DNA from 3 places in the Streptomyces sp. NPDC088350 genome. Region 1 is predicted to be linked to each of the others. Evidence: riboswitches for the same ligand, from Rfam matches in the RefSeq annotation. Region 1 holds a riboswitch; each other region holds the start of a gene.
What was found. Region 1 has a riboswitch for thiamine pyrophosphate ahead of thiO (glycine oxidase ThiO). Riboswitches for the same ligand answer to the same signal wherever they lie in the genome.
Positions count from the first base shown of each region.

Region 2: another riboswitch for thiamine pyrophosphate. It lies ahead of ACIQBL_RS34580 (thiamine ABC transporter substrate binding subunit); the one in region 1 lies ahead of thiO (glycine oxidase ThiO).
Region 3: another riboswitch for thiamine pyrophosphate. It lies ahead of thiC (phosphomethylpyrimidine synthase ThiC); the one in region 1 lies ahead of thiO (glycine oxidase ThiO).

Region 1 is NZ_JBIVNL010000007.1:135,305-141,017, reverse strand. Features, by position in the region: gene metF (methylenetetrahydrofolate reductase [NAD(P)H]) at 1-859, opposite strand, end outside; gene thiE (thiamine phosphate synthase) at 973-1,632, opposite strand; gene ACIQBL_RS25235 (Rv2175c family DNA-binding protein) at 1,724-2,095, opposite strand; gene ACIQBL_RS25230 (NAD(P)/FAD-dependent oxidoreductase) at 2,160-3,389, opposite strand; TPP riboswitch at 3,482-3,593, shown strand; gene thiO (glycine oxidase ThiO) at 3,591-4,754, shown strand; gene thiS (sulfur carrier protein ThiS) at 4,751-4,951, shown strand; gene ACIQBL_RS25215 (thiazole synthase) at 4,955-5,713, shown strand, end outside.
Region 2 is NZ_JBIVNL010000011.1:87,687-93,399, forward strand. Features, by position in the region: gene ACIQBL_RS34570 (ABC transporter ATP-binding protein) at 1-805, opposite strand, end outside; gene ACIQBL_RS34575 (ABC transporter permease) at 805-2,406, opposite strand; gene ACIQBL_RS34580 (thiamine ABC transporter substrate binding subunit) at 2,463-3,542, opposite strand; TPP riboswitch at 3,539-3,645, opposite strand; gene rlmN (23S rRNA (adenine(2503)-C(2))-methyltransferase RlmN) at 3,677-4,783, opposite strand; gene ACIQBL_RS34590 (phosphatidate cytidylyltransferase) at 4,887-5,713, opposite strand, start outside.
Region 3 is NZ_JBIVNL010000012.1:84,864-90,576, reverse strand. Features, by position in the region: gene ACIQBL_RS36320 (hypothetical protein) at 383-616, opposite strand; gene ACIQBL_RS36315 (phosphoribosyltransferase) at 868-1,401, opposite strand; gene thiC (phosphomethylpyrimidine synthase ThiC) at 1,552-3,426, opposite strand; TPP riboswitch at 3,419-3,608, opposite strand; gene ACIQBL_RS36305 (YibE/F family protein) at 3,680-5,206, shown strand; gene ACIQBL_RS36300 (SsgA family sporulation/cell division regulator) at 5,285-5,713, opposite strand, start outside.

The sequences.
Region 1 (5,713 bases):
TGAGCGTGATGAAGTGCAGACCTGGCACTCCCTCGGCCAGCAGCCGGGCGCAGAACTCCGTGGCGAAGTCGATCCCGATCGAGCGTACAGCGGCCGGATCGTCTTTGGCTGTGAGGATTCGCTCTTTCAGAGCGGCCGGGATGTCGGCGTTGCTGAGCTGCGGCAACCGCTCCAGCATCCGCACGCTGGTCACCGGCATGACCTCGGGGATGACCGGGGTGCCGCAGCCCGCGGCCTCGACACGGTCGCGCAGCCGAAGATACGACTCCGGGCGGAAGAACATCTGGGTGATCGCGTAGTCGGCGCCGGCCCGGCACTTGTCGACGAAGTGCGAGACGTCCGTGTCCCAGTCCGGGGAGCGCGGGTGCATCTCCGGGAAGGCGGCGACACCGACGCAGAAATCGCCCGACTCCTTGATGAGCCGGACCAGTTCGGCCGCGTACGTCAGTCCCTGCGGGTGCGCCACCCAGTCGGCCATGGGGTCGCCGGGCGGGTCGCCGCGCACGGCGAGGATGTTGCGGATCCCGGCGTCGGCGTACTGGCCGATGATGTTGCGCAGTTCGGCGACGGAGTGGTTGACCGCGGTGAGGTGGGCGACCGGGGTGAGCGTCGTGTCGGCGACGATCTGCTCGGTCTCCTTGACGGTGCCCGCGCGGGTCGAGCCGCCGGCGCCGTAGGTCACGGAGACGAAGTCGGGGGCGACCCCCTCGACCCTTCGCAGCGCGCTCCACAGGTTCCGCTCGCCCTTGGGGGTCTTCGGCGCGGAGAACTCGAACGAGTACGTCCCCTTGCCGGTCGCGAGCATGTCCCGCACGGTACGTGCGCGATCAGTCCTGGTGGATGCGGTTCCGAAGGCCATACCCGCAGGTTAGTCAGGGGGCGCCGGTCACCCAACCGGAACGGGGAATTTGCCTGGTTTGTCGCCCTCTTGTCCACCCATCGGACAACCGCGCGACCCCTGGACGGTCGCCGTCAGAGCTGCCGGAGCCGCTTGGCGAACTCCGCCGCCGCCGCTCCCGGGTCGCCGGCCTCCGTGATGGCCCGTACGACGACGACTCTGCGGGCGCCCGCTGCGAGCACCTCGTCGAGGTTGCCGAGGTCGATGCCGCCGATGGCGAACCAGGGGCGGTCGGTGCCGAGGGCGGCCGTGTACCGGACCAGGTCGAGGCCCGGGGCGTGGCGGCCGGGCTTGGTGGGAGTCGGCCAGCAGGGGCCGGTGCAGAAGTAGTCCACGCCCTCCTGGACCGCGGCTGCGGCGGCCTCCGACTCGGCATGCGTGGAGCGCCCGATCAGTACGTCGTCGCCGAGGATCGCGCGGGCCGCGGGGACCGGGAGGTCGCCCTGGCCCAGGTGCAGTACGTCGGCGCCGGCGGCGTGGGCGACGTCCGCGCGGTCGTTGACCGCGAGCAGCCTGCCGTGCCGGGCGCAGGCGTCGGCGAACACCTGGAGGTGCTCCAGCTCCTCGGCGGCCTCCATGCCCTTGTCGCGCAGCTGCACGATGTCGACCCCGCCGGCCAGGACTGCGTCCAGGAACTCCGCGAGGTCGCCCTGGCGCCGACGTGCGTCCGTGCAGAGGTAGACCCGGGCGTCGGCGAGTTCCGCGCGAGCGGCGGTCGCGGCGGTGTCGGCCATGCGTGTGTCCCCCGTTGTCGTTGCGTGGTGGTCCTGCGTACGGGCCGCGCTGGAGCGTGGCCGCGGCCCGTACACCGGTCGGTCGTGCGGGTCAGACGGCGAGCGCCTGGGCGCGGCGCTTCACCTCCGTGCCGCGATTCTCGCTCAGCGCCTGCGCGGGCGTGCCGGGCAGGCTGGGGTCGGGGGTGAAGAGCCACTCGAGCATCTCTTCGTCGGAGAAGCCGTCGTCCCGCAGGAGCGTCAGGGTCCCCGTGAGGCCCTTGACGACCTTCTGCTCGGTCCCGTCGATGAAGGCGGCGGGGACGTGCAGCGCGCGGTTCTCACCACGGCGTACGGCGATGACTTGGCCGTCCTTGACCAGCTGCCGCACGCGTGTCACCTCGACATCGAGCATCTCTGCGATGTCGGGCAGCGTGAGCCAGGCGGGGACGAGAGCATCGATCTTTGCGTCAATCTCGGTCACGTAAACAGCGTGCCATCCCGGACTGACAGTCGGAAGTCGGGCCGGTCCGACCCGGGGGTTCGAACTAGGCGATAGCGGCCTTCATCGGGAGAGAAGGGTCCGCCAGCAGCTCGGGATTCATCGGGGTGCCCGACTCGATCATCCGGCGGCCCTGGGCCAGGTCGCGGGGGCGGCCGACGGCCAGGAGGGCCACCAGACGGCCTTCGCGCAGCCAGCACACGCTCCAGGCCGGGGTGGTCGGGTCACCGCGCCACAGGGTGGTGTCGGCGGACGCGTGGTGGCCCGCGTACTGGACGAAGCGGCCGAACTGCTCGGACCAGAAGTAGGGCACCGGGTCGTAGACCGCCGGCATCTCTCCGATGATGTTCGCGGCGACCGTGCGGGGGCCCTGGAGGGCGTTGTCCCAGTGGTGGACCAGAAGTCGCTCGCCGTACCTTCCCGAAGGGAAGGAGGCGCAGTCGCCGACCGCGTACACGTCCGGCACCGAGGTGCGCAGCCCCTCGTCGGCCAGGACCTCGCGGTGTGCGCCCAGTTCGATGCCGGCGCCCGTCAGCCAGGCGGTGGCGGGGCGGGCGCCGATGCCGACCACGACGGCGCCCGCGGGCAGCAGTGAGCCGTCGTCGAGCACCACCGCGCCGGGTTCGACGTGCTTCACGCGTGCGTGCGTCCGCAGTACGGCTCCGGCGTCGGCGTACCAGGCGGCCATCGGGGCGGCCACCTCGGCGGGCAGCGCGCCCGCGAGCGGCCGGTCGGCGGCCTCTACGACGGTCACCGCGCAGCCCGCCTCGCGCGCGGCCGTGGCGAACTCCGCGCCGATCCAGCCCGCGCCGACGACCACGATGTCGTGCTGCCGCGCGAGCACCGGCCGCAGCCGCTCGGCGTCGTCCAGGGTGCGCAGCAGATGCACGCCGGGGACGCCGTCGGCGCCCGGCAGCCGGATCGGTTCGGCGCCGGTGGCGAGCACGAGGACGTCGTAGGGCACCGGGCCCTCGGCGGTGTCCAGTTCGTGGTCGGCGGGGCGTACGCCCAACACCTCGCGCCCCAGCCGCACTTCGATGCCGAGCGCCTCGAAGTCGACGTCGAAGGCGGAGCCCTCGGCCTTGCCGAGCAGGACGGCCTTGGACAGCGGCGGCCGGTCGTAGGGCTGATGGGGTTCCGCGCCGATCAGTGTGACGGTGCCGGTGAAGCCCTGATCCCGCAGGGCGACGGCGGTCTGCACCCCGGCCATGCCCGCGCCGACGACGACCACGCGCCGTACCGCCACCGCACCCTGTTCCCGCGTCTGCTCGCTCACCCGATCACCATAGACACCTGACAATTCGTCAGTCAGGGGGCGCGTGAGGTGACCTGTTCCACAATGCCGACGGCGGGCTAGGCTGGCCAAGGTAAAGCACTCGCGGGAGTCCGGACGTACCGGGCTGAGAGGGAGGCTGGCGGCCTCCGACCGTACGAACCTGATCCGGGTCATGCCGGCGAAGGGAGGGGCTGGACGCCCATGCCTGCACGTACGTCAGACGTCCTCGTCGTCGGGGGCGGAATCATCGGACTGGTCACGGCCTGGCGCGCGACGCGACGCGGGTTCGCCACGGCCGTCGTGGACCCGGGGCCGGGCGGCGGCGCCGCGCAGGTGGCCGCCGGCATGCTGGCCGCCGTAACGGAACTGCACCACGGCGAACAGACCCTGCTCGCCCTCAATCTCGCCTCGGCGCACCGCTACCCGGACTTCGTCGCCGAGCTGACCGACCTCACCGGCCTCGACCTCGGCTATCGGCGCTGCGGCACCCTCGCCGTCGCCCTGGACGCCGACGACCGGGCCCATCTGCGCGAACTGCACGCCCTGCAGCACCAGTCGGGGCTCGACTCCGAGTGGCTGTCCGGGCGCGAGTGCCGGCGCCTGGAGCCGATGCTCGCGCCGGGCGTGCGCGGGGGGCTCAGGGTCGACGGCGACCACCAGGTCGACCCGCGGCGGCTCGCGGGGGCGCTGGTGGCCGCCTGCGAGCGTGCCGGGGTCGTCTTCCACCGGACCTGGGCCGAGCGGCTCACGGTCGAGCGGGACCGCGCCACGGGCGTCGTCACGCGCGAGGGCGAAGCGCTGGGCGCGGGCCAGGTGGTGCTCGCGGCCGGCAGCCTCAGCGGGCGGCTGAAGGGGGTCCCGGACGACGTCCTGCCGCCCGTACGGCCCGTGAAGGGACAGGTGCTGCGGCTGACCGTGCCGGAGCGGTACGCGCCGTTCCTGAACCGGACCGTGCGGGCCGTGGTGCGCGGCAGCCAGGTGTATCTGGTGCCGCGCGAGAACGGCGAGCTGGTCGTCGGCGCCACCAGCGAGGAACTGGGCTGGGACACCACGGTGACCGCGGGCGGCGTCTACGAACTGCTGCGCGACGCCCACGAGTTGGTCCCCGGGATCACCGAACTCCCGCTCACCGAGACCCGCGCCGGACTGCGCCCGGGGTCCCCCGACAACGCGCCGCTGCTCGGCCCGACCGAGTTGCCGGGACTGCTGCTGGCCACCGGGCACTACCGCAACGGCGTGCTGCTCACACCGGTCACCGGCGACGCCCTGGCACACGCGCTGGCCACCGGTGAACTCCCGGACGAGGCACGCCCGTTCACGCCGAAACGGTTCGGCGCCGGAGCACTCCTGGAGCAGCCCGTATGAACGTCTCCGTCAACGGGGAGCGCCGGGAGATCGCGCCCGGCACCGCTCTCGACACTCTCGTGCGTGCTCTGACCCCGGCTCCCTCCGGCGTGGCCGCCGCCCTCAACGAAACCGTCGTCCCGCGCGCGGAGTGGCCGTCGACGTCCCTCTCCGAGGGAGACCGCGTCGAGGTCCTCACCGCCGTCCAAGGAGGCTGACCCATGGCCGACGACCCCTTCGTCCTCGGTGGTACGTCCTTCACGTCCCGGCTGATCATGGGCACCGGAGGCGCGCCCAGCCTCGACGTCCTGGAGCGCGCGCTGGTGGCCTCCGGGACGGAGCTCACGACGGTCGCGATGCGGCGCGTCAACGCTTCCGTGCACGGTTCGGTGCTGTCCGTCCTGGAGCGGCTCGGCATCCGGGTGCTGCCCAACACCGCGGGCTGCTTCACGGCCGGCGAGGCGGTGCTGACGGCGCGGCTGGCGCGGGAGGCGCTGGGGACGGACCTGGTCAAGCTGGAGGTCATCGCGGACGAGCGGACACTGCTCCCGGACCCGATCGAGCTGCTCGACGCCGCCGAGACCCTGGTCGACGACGGCTTCACGGTGCTGCCGTACACGAACGACGATCCTGTGCTGGCGCGGAAGCTGGAGGACGTCGGGTGTGCGGCGATCATGCCGTTGGGGTCGCCGATCGGTTCCGGGCTCGGGATCCGCAACCCGCACAACTTCCAGTTGATCACCGAGCACGCGCGTGTACCGGTGATTCTGGACGCGGGGGCCGGTACGGCGTCCGACGCGGCGTTCGCGATGGAGCTGGGGTGTGCGGGGGTGATGCTTGCGTCGGCGGTGACGCGGGCGCGGGAACCGGTGTTGATGGCTTCGGCGATGCGGGGCGCTGTGGAGGCGGGGCGGTCGGCGTATCGGGCGGGGCGGATCCCCCGCCGGTATTTCGCCTCGGCGTCTTCTCCTGCGGAGGGG
Region 2 (5,713 bases), on a different contig from region 1:
GGAGCGGGTGGGTGCCCTGGGGGGCGCCCTCGGGGACCGGCACCTTGCCCCAGGGGGTGTCGGCGGCCTCTCCCGCGACTGTCGCCTCCACCACGTTGTCGAAGCCGAGGAAACGGGCGACGAACTCGTCGGCGGGGCGCTGCCAGACCTCAAGTGGCGTACCGGACTGGGCGATCCGCCCGTCCCGCATCACCACGACCCGGTCCGCGAGCGCGAACGCCTCGCCCTGGTCGTGCGTGACCGCGAGCACGGTCGTGCCCAACACCCCGAACAGTTCCCGGAGTTCGACGACCAGCCGCTCCCGCAGTGACCGGTCGAGCTGGCCGAGCGGTTCGTCGAGCATGAGGAGACGGGGGCGGGGCGCGAGGGCGCGGGCGAGCGCGACCCGTTGTTGCTCGCCCCCGGACAGCCCGGCGACGGCACGGCGGGCGGCACCCGGCAGTCCGACGAGGTCGAGCAACTCGCCCACCCGGGCGTCCTGTTGTTTCTTCGACGCCCCGTGCATCCGCAGCCCGAAGGCGACGTTGCCGGCCACGTCCCGCTGCGGGAACAGCTGATGGTCCTGGAACATCAGACCCACCCCGCGCTTGTGCGCGGGCACTCCGGTCTGGTCGCGTCCGTCGAGCAACACCCGCCCGGAGTCGAGTGGTTGCAGCCCGGCCACCACCCGCAGCAGCGTCGACTTGCCGCTGCCGCTGGGCCCGAGCACACACACGATCTCGTGCTCGGCGACACCCAGGTCGACGGTGTCCAGCACGGGCCGCCCACCGAACCGTACGGTCGCACCCGCGAGACTGAGCAGCATCAGAACTCCCCGGTCCGGTCGGTGCGCAGCCGCTCAAGCACCAGCAGAGCCACCGCGCACACCACCATCAGAATCGTCGAAAGGGCCATCGCCTGGCCGTAGTTGAGATCACCGGGCCGGGACAGCAGCCGGGCCACCGCGACCGGCAGGGTCGGGTTGTCGGGCCGCGCGATGAACACGGTCGCCCCGAACTCCCCCAGCGACACCGCGAACGCGAACCCGGCGGCGATCAGCAACGCCCGCCGCACCAACGGCAGATCGACCTCGCGCCACACCCGCCACGGCGATGCCCCGAGCACGGCCGCCGCCTCCCTCAGCCGCCCGTCCACCGCCCGCAGTACGGTCAGCATCGTCCGTACGACGAAGGGGACGCCGACCAGCGCCTGCGCGAGCGGCACCAGGATCCATGAACTCCGCAGATCCAGCGGGGGTGTGTCGAGCGAGATCAGGAAGCCGAAGCCGACCGTGACCGCCGACACCCCGAGCGGCAGCATCAGCAGCGCGTCGAAGCCCCGCACCAGGCGGCCCGCGTCGCGCCGGGTCAGAGCCGCGGCGGCGAGACCGCCGATCACCACCGCGATGGCGGTGGCGGCGACGGCGTACTCCAGCGAGTTGCCGATCGCGGCGATCGGCGGGACCAGGAACGTGCCGCCGTCGTCGTGGGTCAGCGCCCGGTAGTAGCCGAAGTCCGGTGAGTCCAGGGACCGTTGCACCAGCACGGCGAGCGGCAGCACGAGCAGTACGAGGACGGAGACGAGGACCCCGGCGAGCAGGGCCCACTGGCCGGCCCCGCGCGGGCGCCGTGCGGTCACCGACGGGTCCACGAGCCGTAGGGCCGTCTCCCGGCGTCGTACCGTCCAGGAGTGGACGCCGAGGATCGCGCCCACCGCGACGAACTGGACGATCGTCAGCACGGCCGCCGTGGACAGGTCGAAGATCTCGGAGGTCTGGCGGTAGATCTCCACTTCGAGGGTCGAGAAGGTCGGGCCGCCGAGGATCTGCACCACGCCGAAGGACGTGAAGGTGAAGAGGAAGACCATCAGCGCGGCGGCGGCCACGGCGGGCGCGAGCGCGGGCAGCGTCACCTTCCGCCAGGCCCGGAGCCGGGAAGCGCCGAGCATCCGCGCGGCCTCCTCCTGACGCGGGTCGAGCTGGGCCCAGAGGCCGCCCACCGTCCGTACGACAACCGCGTAGTTGAAGAAGACGTGCGCGAGCAGGATGGCCCACACGGTGGTGTCCAGCCGTACGCCCCACAGGTCGTCGAGGAGTCCGCCCCGGCCGACGAGCGCGAGGAACGCCGTACCGACGACGACCGTCGGCAGCACGAAGGGGACCGTCACGACGGCCCGCAGCACCTGCCGGCCCGGGAAGTCGAAGCGCGCGAAGACATACGCGCCGGGGAGCGCGATCAGCAGCGTGAGCGCGGTGGACGCGAGCGCCTGCCAGGTGGTGAACCACAGGACGTGCCGGATGTCGGACTGCGCGAGCACGTCCCCGATCCGGCCCCACTGCCAGGCGCCGTCGACCTTGAGACCGCGCGCGACGATCGCGGCGACCGGGTAGGCGAAGAACACCGCGAAGAACGCGACGGGCAGGGCCATGAGGCCGAGCCGCGTCGCGCTGCCCTTACGGGAGGACCTCCGCGGGGCTGCTTCAGCTACTTCAGTACGAGCGAGGTCCACGACTTGACCCACTGGTCGCGGTCGGCGGCGATCTTCGCGGGCGCCATGGTCGCGGGGTCCGGGGCCTGGCGGCCGTACTTCACGAACTCCTGCGGCACCTGGGCGCCTTCGATCACCGGGTAGACGAACATGTTGAGCGGCATGTCCTCCTGAAACTCCTTGGTGAGCAGGAAGTCGATGAAGGCCTTGCCCCCCTTGGTGTTCTGGGCGTTGCTGAGCAGTCCCGCGTACTCGGTCTGCCGGAAGCAGGTGCCGTACGACACCCCGGTGGGCGCGGTGGTCGGCTTCGGGTCGCCGTAGATGACCTCGGCGGGCGGCGAGGAGGCGTACGAGACGACGAGGGGCCGGTCGCCGCCCGCCTTCTTGCCGCCTGCGGAGCCGGAGAACTCCTGGTCGTAGGCCTGCTCCCAGCCGTCGACGACCTTCACGCCGTTGGCCTTGAGCTTCGTCCAGTACGCCTGCCAGCCGTCGTCGCCGTACTGTGCGGCGCTGCCGAGCAGGAAGCCGAGGCCGGGTGAGGAGGTGGCGGCGTTCTCGGTGACGAGGAGGTTCTTGTACTCGGGCTTGACCAGGTCCGCGAACGAGGTCGGCGGGGTCAGCTTGTGCTTGCTGAACCAGGCCGTGTCGTAGTTGACGCAGATGTCGCCGGTGTCGATCGGGGTGACCCGGTGCTTGGTCTCGTCGACGCGGTACGCGGGCTTGACGGTGGCCGAGCCCTTCGCGTCGTAGGACTGGAAGAGACCGTTGTCGAGCGCACGGGAGAGCAGGGTGTTGTCGACGCCGAAGAAGACGTCGCCCTGGGGGTTGTCCTTGGTGAGGATCGCCTTGTTGACGGCCTGTCCGGCGTCGCCGTCCTTGAGGACCTTGACGGTGTAGCCGGACTGCTTCTCGAAGTCCTTGAGGACGCTCTTCGAGACGGCCCACGAGTCGTGGCTGACGAGGGTGACGGTCTTGTCGGATCCGGAGCCGCCGCCCTGGTCCGACCCCGACCCGCACGCGGAGAGCGTGACCAGGCCGAGGCCGACGAGGACAGCACAGTACTTCTTGGTGTTCACGGTGATGACCGAACTTCCTACCCAGAATGACCTGGGCGAGGTTCAGAGGGTCTGCGGCCCGATTGCCGCACTCTCAGCGCTGCGCGCTCCCCTGTCGGATATGAAGATGTACGTACAGGTCGTACGAGTGAAGGTTACCTCTCGGTGGCCGCGAGCTGGCCACACGCTCCGTCGATCTCCTGGCCCCGGGTGTCCCGGACGGTGACCGGCACCCCGTGGGCCGCGATGGCCTCGACGAACGCCTTCTCGTCCTCGGGACGGGAGGCGGTCCACTTCGAGCCAGGCGTCGGGTTCAGCGGGATGAGATTGACGTGCACGGGCTTGCCCTTGAGGAGGCGGCCGAGGCGGTCACCGCGCCACGCCTGGTCGTTGATGTCGCGGATCAGCGCGTACTCGATGGACAGGCGGCGGCCCGACTTCGCCGCGTACTCCCAGCCGGCGTCGAGGACCTCGCGCACCTTCCACCGCGTGTTCACGGGGACCAGGGTGTCGCGCAGCTCGTCGTCGGGCGCGTGCAGCGAGATCGCGAGCCGGCACTTGAAGCCCTCGTCGGAGAAGCGGTGGATCGCCGGGACCAGTCCGACCGTCGAGACGGTGATCCCGCGCTGCGAGAGGCCGAGGCCGTCCGGCTCCGGGTCGGTCAGGGCGCGGATGGACTGGACGACCCGCTTGTAGTTGGCGAGGGGCTCGCCCATGCCCATGAAGACGATGTTGGAGAGGCGGGCGGGTCCGCCGGGAATCTCGCCGTCGCGCAACGCCCGCATACCGTCGACGATCTGGTGCACGATCTCGGCGGTGGAGAGATTCCGGTCGAGTCCGGCCTGTCCGGTCGCGCAGAACGGGCAGTTCATCCCGCAGCCCGCCTGCGAACTGATGCACATGGTCACCCGGTCCGGGTACCGCATCAGCACGGACTCGACGAGCGTCCCGTCGAACAGCCGCCACAGCGTCTTACGGGTGGTGTCCTGGTCGGTCGACAGATGCCGCACGACCGTCATCAGCTCAGGAAGCAGCGCCTCCTGGAGCTTGGCGCGCGAACCGGCGGGGATGTCGGTCCACTGCTCCGGGTCGTGCGCGAACCGCGCGAAGTAGTGCTGCGAGAGCTGCTTGGCGCGAAACGGCTTCTCCCCGATCGCGGCGACGGCTTCCTTGCGCTCGGCGGGCGTGAGATCGGCAAGGTGCCGCGGGGGCTTCTTGGCTCCGCGGGGGGCGACGAATGTGAGTTCTCCGGGCTTAGGCATGGCCCTACCAGTGTCGCAGACATACGAAGAGGGACTCGCCGCCCTGTGGACAACGAGCCCCTCGTACGCAAAACAGCAGGTCAGCTGGTTTTGTGGCGGCCTTTCAGCCGGACCCGACGAAGAGCACGAACATCAGCCACACCACCGGAGCCGTCGGCAGCAAGGAGTCCAAACGGTCCATGATGCCGCCGTGCCCCGGCAGCAGCGTGCCCATGTCCTTGATGCCGAGGTCCCGCTTGATCATGGACTCGCCGAGGTCGCCCAGCGTGGCGCTGGCCGCGACCGCGAGGCCCAGGAGGAGGCCCTGCCACCAGCTGCCGTCGTCGATCAGGAACTCCATGCACAGCGCGCCCGCCACCATCGCGAAGGACACCGCCCCGAACAGGCCCTCGCGGGTCTTGCCGGGGCTGATGCGCGGAGCGAGCTTGTGCGTGCCGAAGCGCCAGCCGACGGCGTAGGCGCCCGTGTCGCTGACCACGGTCAGCAGCAGGAACGTCATGACCCGCCAGGCGCCGTCGTCCGCGGTGAGCATCAGGGCGACGAACGTGGCCAGGAACGGCACGTAGAACGCCGCGAAGACGCCCGCCGTGACGTCCTTGAGGTAGCCCTCGGGCGGTTCCGTCATCCGCCAGACGAGGACGGCGAGCGCCGTGAGCGCCATGGCGACCCAGGCGCCCTCGGCGCCCCGGACGTATCCGGCGACGACCATCGCCGCGCCGCCGACCGCGAGGGGCACGAGGGGCGCCTTGATGCCCTTGCGCTCCTCCAGCCGCGAGGTCAGCTCCCACAGGCCCACGACGACGGCGACCGCTATCACGCCGACGAACACGGCCTTGACGACGAACAGGGACGCGATGATCACCGCGCCGAGTCCGACACCGACCCCTATGGCCGCACCCAGGTCCCGGCCCGCGCTCTTCTTCTGCGGGG
Region 3 (5,713 bases), on a different contig from region 1:
GGCGGCCGCGGCGACCGAGTACCAGCACTACGTGAAGGTCCGCGAGGAACTGCGCCATCCGGCGTCGTCCACCCCGTCGTCCGTCGGCGAGACCGGCTCCGCGGAGCCGGACGCCGCGGGTGCGATGGGGCTCGCCACCACCCTGGGGGAGGCTGCCGAGGGTGCGGGTGCCGTCGCCGTCGCCGCCGTCCTCACCCCCGTCCTCGCCGGCACGGCCGCGGCGATCTTCCTGCTCGTGGGCTACATCCTCAAGATGCTCACCCCCGAACCGGCGTTCGCCCAGACCATGCTCACCGCCGGATGGGTGTTCGGCGCCATGACGGCCGCGGCGATCCTCGTCGCCGCCGTCGGCCTGCTGCTCACCGCCCTGCGCAACCGGCCCTCACCCGACACCGGCCCCTACGGCGAGTCGGGCGGCGAAGTGGCCCGGGCCAGGGATGCCTGGCACGACGCCCTCCTGGAACGCGGCATCCTGCCGTTCCTCCAAGAGGCGCTCGCGACTCCAGGAGCGGCACCAGTGCGCCGTACGACGCCCCCGGGCCCGAGTCGCATGCCGCACCTCGGCTACGACCGCCCCGGCTTCTCCAGCCCCGACGACGGCCCGGAGCCGGGCCACCGCCCGAGCTTCAGCAGCCCGGACTTCAGCAGTCCGGATTTCGGGGGGCCCGAGCACGCGCCGGAGTAGCCCCTCGGCTTGCGCCCCCACCCAGGGGAGCGCAAGCCGAACACCCGGTCACAGGGGCCGCGGAGCCGTGCCCTCGTCGAACTCTCCCCGACTCCCCGCCCTGCTCACGCCGGATGTCGCGGGAGATCTTCATTGAGGACAGCTACACCCATGAAATGCCGTATGGCAGGTCGTACCGCCTATTACGCGTTGTGGGCGGGCAGCTCAGCCGCGCTGACGATGCCACGGACTCCAAGGTTCGATCGGCAGTGGTCACTGGCTTGGTCGACGATCACGCCGCAACCGCCCCAGCGACTGCCACACTCTTCGACCATCAACCGGACAGCTGTCGCCTGACTGCCAGTCTCGATCCAGTCGTCAACCATCAGCACCAAGTCCGTCGGGGTCAGCGACGCCCTTTGAAGGCGTAGCTCGTGGCGGATGCCGCGGTAATCGGGAGCGGTCTGCCGGACGGCCTTCACGCCCGGAAAGAGTCCGGCTTGCTTGCGCACCGGGACGAATCCGACCCCAAGTTCGATGGCGGCTGCCGCCCCGAGCAGGAATCCTCGGGACTCGATGCCACAGACAGCCGTGATGTCGTCCTGTTTGAACGGGTCCACCAGACCACGGACAACCAGGGCGAGCGCCTTGGGGTCGCGGAAGATCTTCCACACATCGGCGTGGCCGTCGATCCACTGGAAGTGCTCAAGCGTGAGGCTGCGCGCAGTGGTCGACATGGTCGCGAGTCTCGTGTCCCCCTGTCAGCTGGGCAACTCAATATGCGGTCGACACCACCAACCACCACCGGACCCACCGGCGTCCACAAACAGTTGCGACGAAACGCCGCCCCGACAGCGGAGCTTCTCGGAGCGGCGCTCGTGTGAGCGTCAGTCAGCGAGCGGCAGGTACACCCGGCTCCCGCTGGCCGCGAACTCCTTCGACTTCTGCAGCATCCCCTCGGCGACCTCCTCAGCCGTCGCCCCCGCAGCCGCCGTACCACCGAACTGCGCTGTGATGCTTTGGCTGATCTTCATCGAGCAGAACTTCGGCCCGCACATCGAGCAGAAGTGCGCCGTCTTGGCCGGCTCCGCCGGAAGCGTCTCGTCGTGGAATTCCCGTGCCGTGTCCGGGTCGAGGGCCAGGTTGAACTGGTCCTCCCAGCGGAACTCGAAGCGGGCGTCGGACAGCGCGTCGTCCCATTCCTGCGCACCGGGGTGCCCCTTGGCGAGGTCGGCTGCGTGGGCGGCGATCTTGTAGGTGATGACGCCGGTCTTGACGTCGTCACGATTGGGCAGGCCCAAGTGCTCCTTGGGCGTGACATAGCAGAGCATGGCCGTGCCCCACCAGGCGATCATCGCGGCACCGATGCCGGAGGTGATGTGGTCGTACGCCGGCGCGACGTCCGTCGTCAGCGGGCCGAGCGTATAGAACGGAGCTTCATCACAGATCTCCTGCTGAAGGTCGATGTTCTCCTTGATCTTGTGCATCGGGACATGTCCCGGGCCCTCGATCATGGTCTGTACATTGAAACGCTTCGCGATCGTGTTGAGTTCCCCGAGCGTCCGCAACTCCGCGAACTGCGCCTCGTCGTTGGCGTCCGCGATCGACCCCGGCCGCAGGCCGTCACCCAGCGAGTAGGTGACGTCGTAGGCGGCGAGGATCTCGCACAGCTCCTCGAAGTTCTCGTACAGGAAAGACTCCTTGTGGTGCGCCAGGCACCACGCCGCCATGATCGAGCCGCCGCGCGAGACGATGCCGGTCTTGCGGTTCGCCGTCAGCGGTACGAACGGCAGCCGCACGCCCGCGTGAACCGTGATGTAGTCCACACCCTGTTCGGCCTGTTCGACGACCGTGTCCTTGTAGATCTCCCAGGTCAGCTCCTCGGCGCGGCCGTCGACCTTTTCGAGCGCCTGATAGAGCGGCACCGTGCCGATGGGGACGGGGGAGTTGCGCAGCACCCACTCGCGGGTGGTGTGGATGTTGCGGCCGGTGGACAGGTCCATGACCGTGTCGGCGCCCCAGCGGGTCGCCCAGGTCATCTTCTCGACCTCCTCCTCGATGGAGGAAGTGACCGCGGAATTGCCGATGTTGGCGTTGACCTTCACCAGGAACCGCTTGCCGATGATCATCGGCTCGATCTCGGGATGATTGACGTTGGCTGGCAGCACCGCCCGCCCGGCCGCGATCTCCTCCCGGACCACCTCGGGCGAAACGTTCTCCCGTACGGCCACGAACTCCATCTCGGGCGTGATCTCGCCCCGTCGCGCGTAGGCGAGCTGCGTGACCGCCACGCCGTCGCGTCCGCGTCGCGGCTGACGAGGCCGCCCGGGGAAGACCGCGTCGAGGTTGCGCAGCCCACCGCGCGGTGAGGTGTGCTTGATTCCGTCGTCCTCGGGGCGAACGGGACGGCCCGCGTACTCCTCGGTGTCGCCGCGGGCGATGATCCAGTTCTCCCGCAGCGGCGCCAGCCCCCTGCGGACATCGGTGTCGACGAGCGGATCGGTGTACGGGCCGGAGGTGTCGTACAGCGTCACCGACTCCCCATTGGTGAGGTGCACCTGACGGACCGGCACCCGCAGATCGGGGCGCGAGCCCGCGACGTACCCCTTGTGCCAGCCGATGCGCCGCTCGGCCTCCGTCGGCTTTCCGTTCGCCGCGGACTGCTCGGCCTCTGTGGACTGCCCGGCCCGCGCGAACTCTTCGCCCGGAATGGGCTGTTCGTCCTGGCTGAAGGCAGACGTGCGTACGTCCTTGTTGGTCATGAGACCTACTCCCTACGCCGGCATTACCCGGTAACAGGTTCGGCGGTCGACGCAGCGGCTTCCGTCAGCCGATGTTTCATGTGAAACATCACTCGATTCAGGTGACGTTTCCCGTGAAACATCGCAGAGACGAAGGTCAGCGCCCTCTCAGCCCGGTGCTCCGAGCTCCCGCGTGTGCAAAGGTGCCTCCACGCTAGCGTCATAAGTGGCGCGGTGAACAGTGGGCCTCCGGCGTTCTTGCGATGATCGGGCGGTGACCACGACGCAGCAGCCCCCGTACCCGCCGACCGGGCCGCCCCATGGCCACGACCACGGTCCCGGAGGCGACCACGGCCACGGGTCCGGGGACGACCATGGTTCCGGATCGGGTTCCGGGGACGACCACGGCTCCAGCGGGGACGGCGGACACGGTTCCGGTGCGGGCGGCGGACACGGTCATTCCCACAGTCACGGCCCCGCCGCCCCCGTCTCCCGGCATCTCCGAAAGGTCATCGCGGCGATCCTGATCCCGTTCACCGTGGCGGTCGTGGTCGGCATGGTGGTGCTGTGGCCCGGCGGCGCCCCGTCGCACAAGCGCACCGGGGTCGGCTTCGACCGGCAGACGCAGCAGGCGACGGTCACCAAGGTCGTCAGCGTGAGCTGCGCGTCGGTGAACGCCTCGGGCGGGAGCGCGACCGGGGACACCTCCACCGCCGAGGGCTCCTCCGCCCAGCAGGAGGCGGGCGGCACCTGCAAGAAGGCCACGGTCACGGTCGGCACCGGCAAGGACAAGGGCCGTACGTTCACGGAGATCGTGCAGCCCGACCAGTCACGGCAGTTGCATCAGGGCGAGAAGGTCGTGGTCGCGTACGAACCCTCCGCGCCCCGGGATCTGCAGTACTCGGTCGCCGATGTGAACCGCAAGTTCCCGATGGCGCTGCTCGCCGGCATCTTCGCGCTGGCCGTCGTGGTGGTGGGACGGCTGCGCGGTGTCATGGCACTGATCGCGCTGGCCATCAGCTTCATGATCCTGAACTTCTTCATCCTGCCCGCAATCCTGCACGGCTCGAACCCGCTGATCGTGGCGGTGGTCGGGTCGAGCGCCATCATGCTGATCGCCCTCTACATGTGCCACGGCCTGTCGGCCCGTACATCGGTGGCGGTGCTCGGCACGCTGATGTCGCTGGTGCTCATCGGCGTCCTGGGGTCGGTGTTCATCGGCTGGGCCGCGCTCACCGGTAACACGGACGACAACACGGGCCTGATCCATGGCCTTTACCCGTCGATCGACATGAGCGGTCTGCTCCTCGCCGGCGTCATCATCGGTTCGCTCGGTGTGCTCGACGATGTGACGGTCACGCAGACATCGGCGGTCTGGGAGCTGCACGAGGCCAACCCGTCGATGGGCTGGCGCGGGCTGTACCGCGCCGGCATCCGTATCGGCCGCGACCACATCGCCTCCGTCGTCAACACGCTCGTCCTCGCCTACGCGGGCGCCGCCCTGCCTCTGCTGCTGCTTTTCTCCATCGCGCAGAGCAGCGTCGGGGCGGTCGCCAACAGCGAGTTGGTAGCCGAGGAGATCGTGCGCACGCTGGTGGGTTCGATCGGCCTGGTCGCGTCGGTACCGGTCACCACGGCCCTCGCCGCCCTGGTGGTCTCGGCGGACCGACCGGGACCCGAGAAGGCTCCGGCGGGAGGACGGGCAGCGGCTACGGCGGGAGCACCGGCGGCGGCTACTGCGGCGCCGGGCGCCAAGCCCGCACCGGCACGCGGCGGGAAGGGCCGGCGCCGCAAGCACTGAGGACGGCGAGAACCGCCGCGCAGAGCTGAGCAGAAGCGTTACGCCAGCTAATCGGCCCAACACCGCCGTGACAGCGCTTCAGCCGGCGCTCTGTTCCTCTGCCAGGATGCGGTCCAACGCCTCGTCGAGGTGGGCGTCGAAGTCCGCGAGGGCACGCTCCTGACCGAGCGGAACCAGCCGGTCGGTGCGGTCGAGGAACGCCACGAGCGGTGCCGCGCCGGTGCGGAACAGCGCGTGGTCGCTGCCCACCTGAAGCCGGATCAGCACCTCGCCCAGCGTCTCGGGATCGACGGGGGCGATGTGCACATCCCCTTCCCCGCACGGCCTGCCCACCCCGTCGATCAGCAGCTCCCGGCCGAAGGTCCAGGTCACCGGGGCGTCCCCCGGCAGATGGAAGGTCAGCCGCACGGCGTACGGATCGCATGTCTCGTAGCCCAGTTCGACCGGGATACGGAAGGAGAGCTCCTCGGAGACGAGGAAGCTCATCATGACCTCTGCCTGTACGGA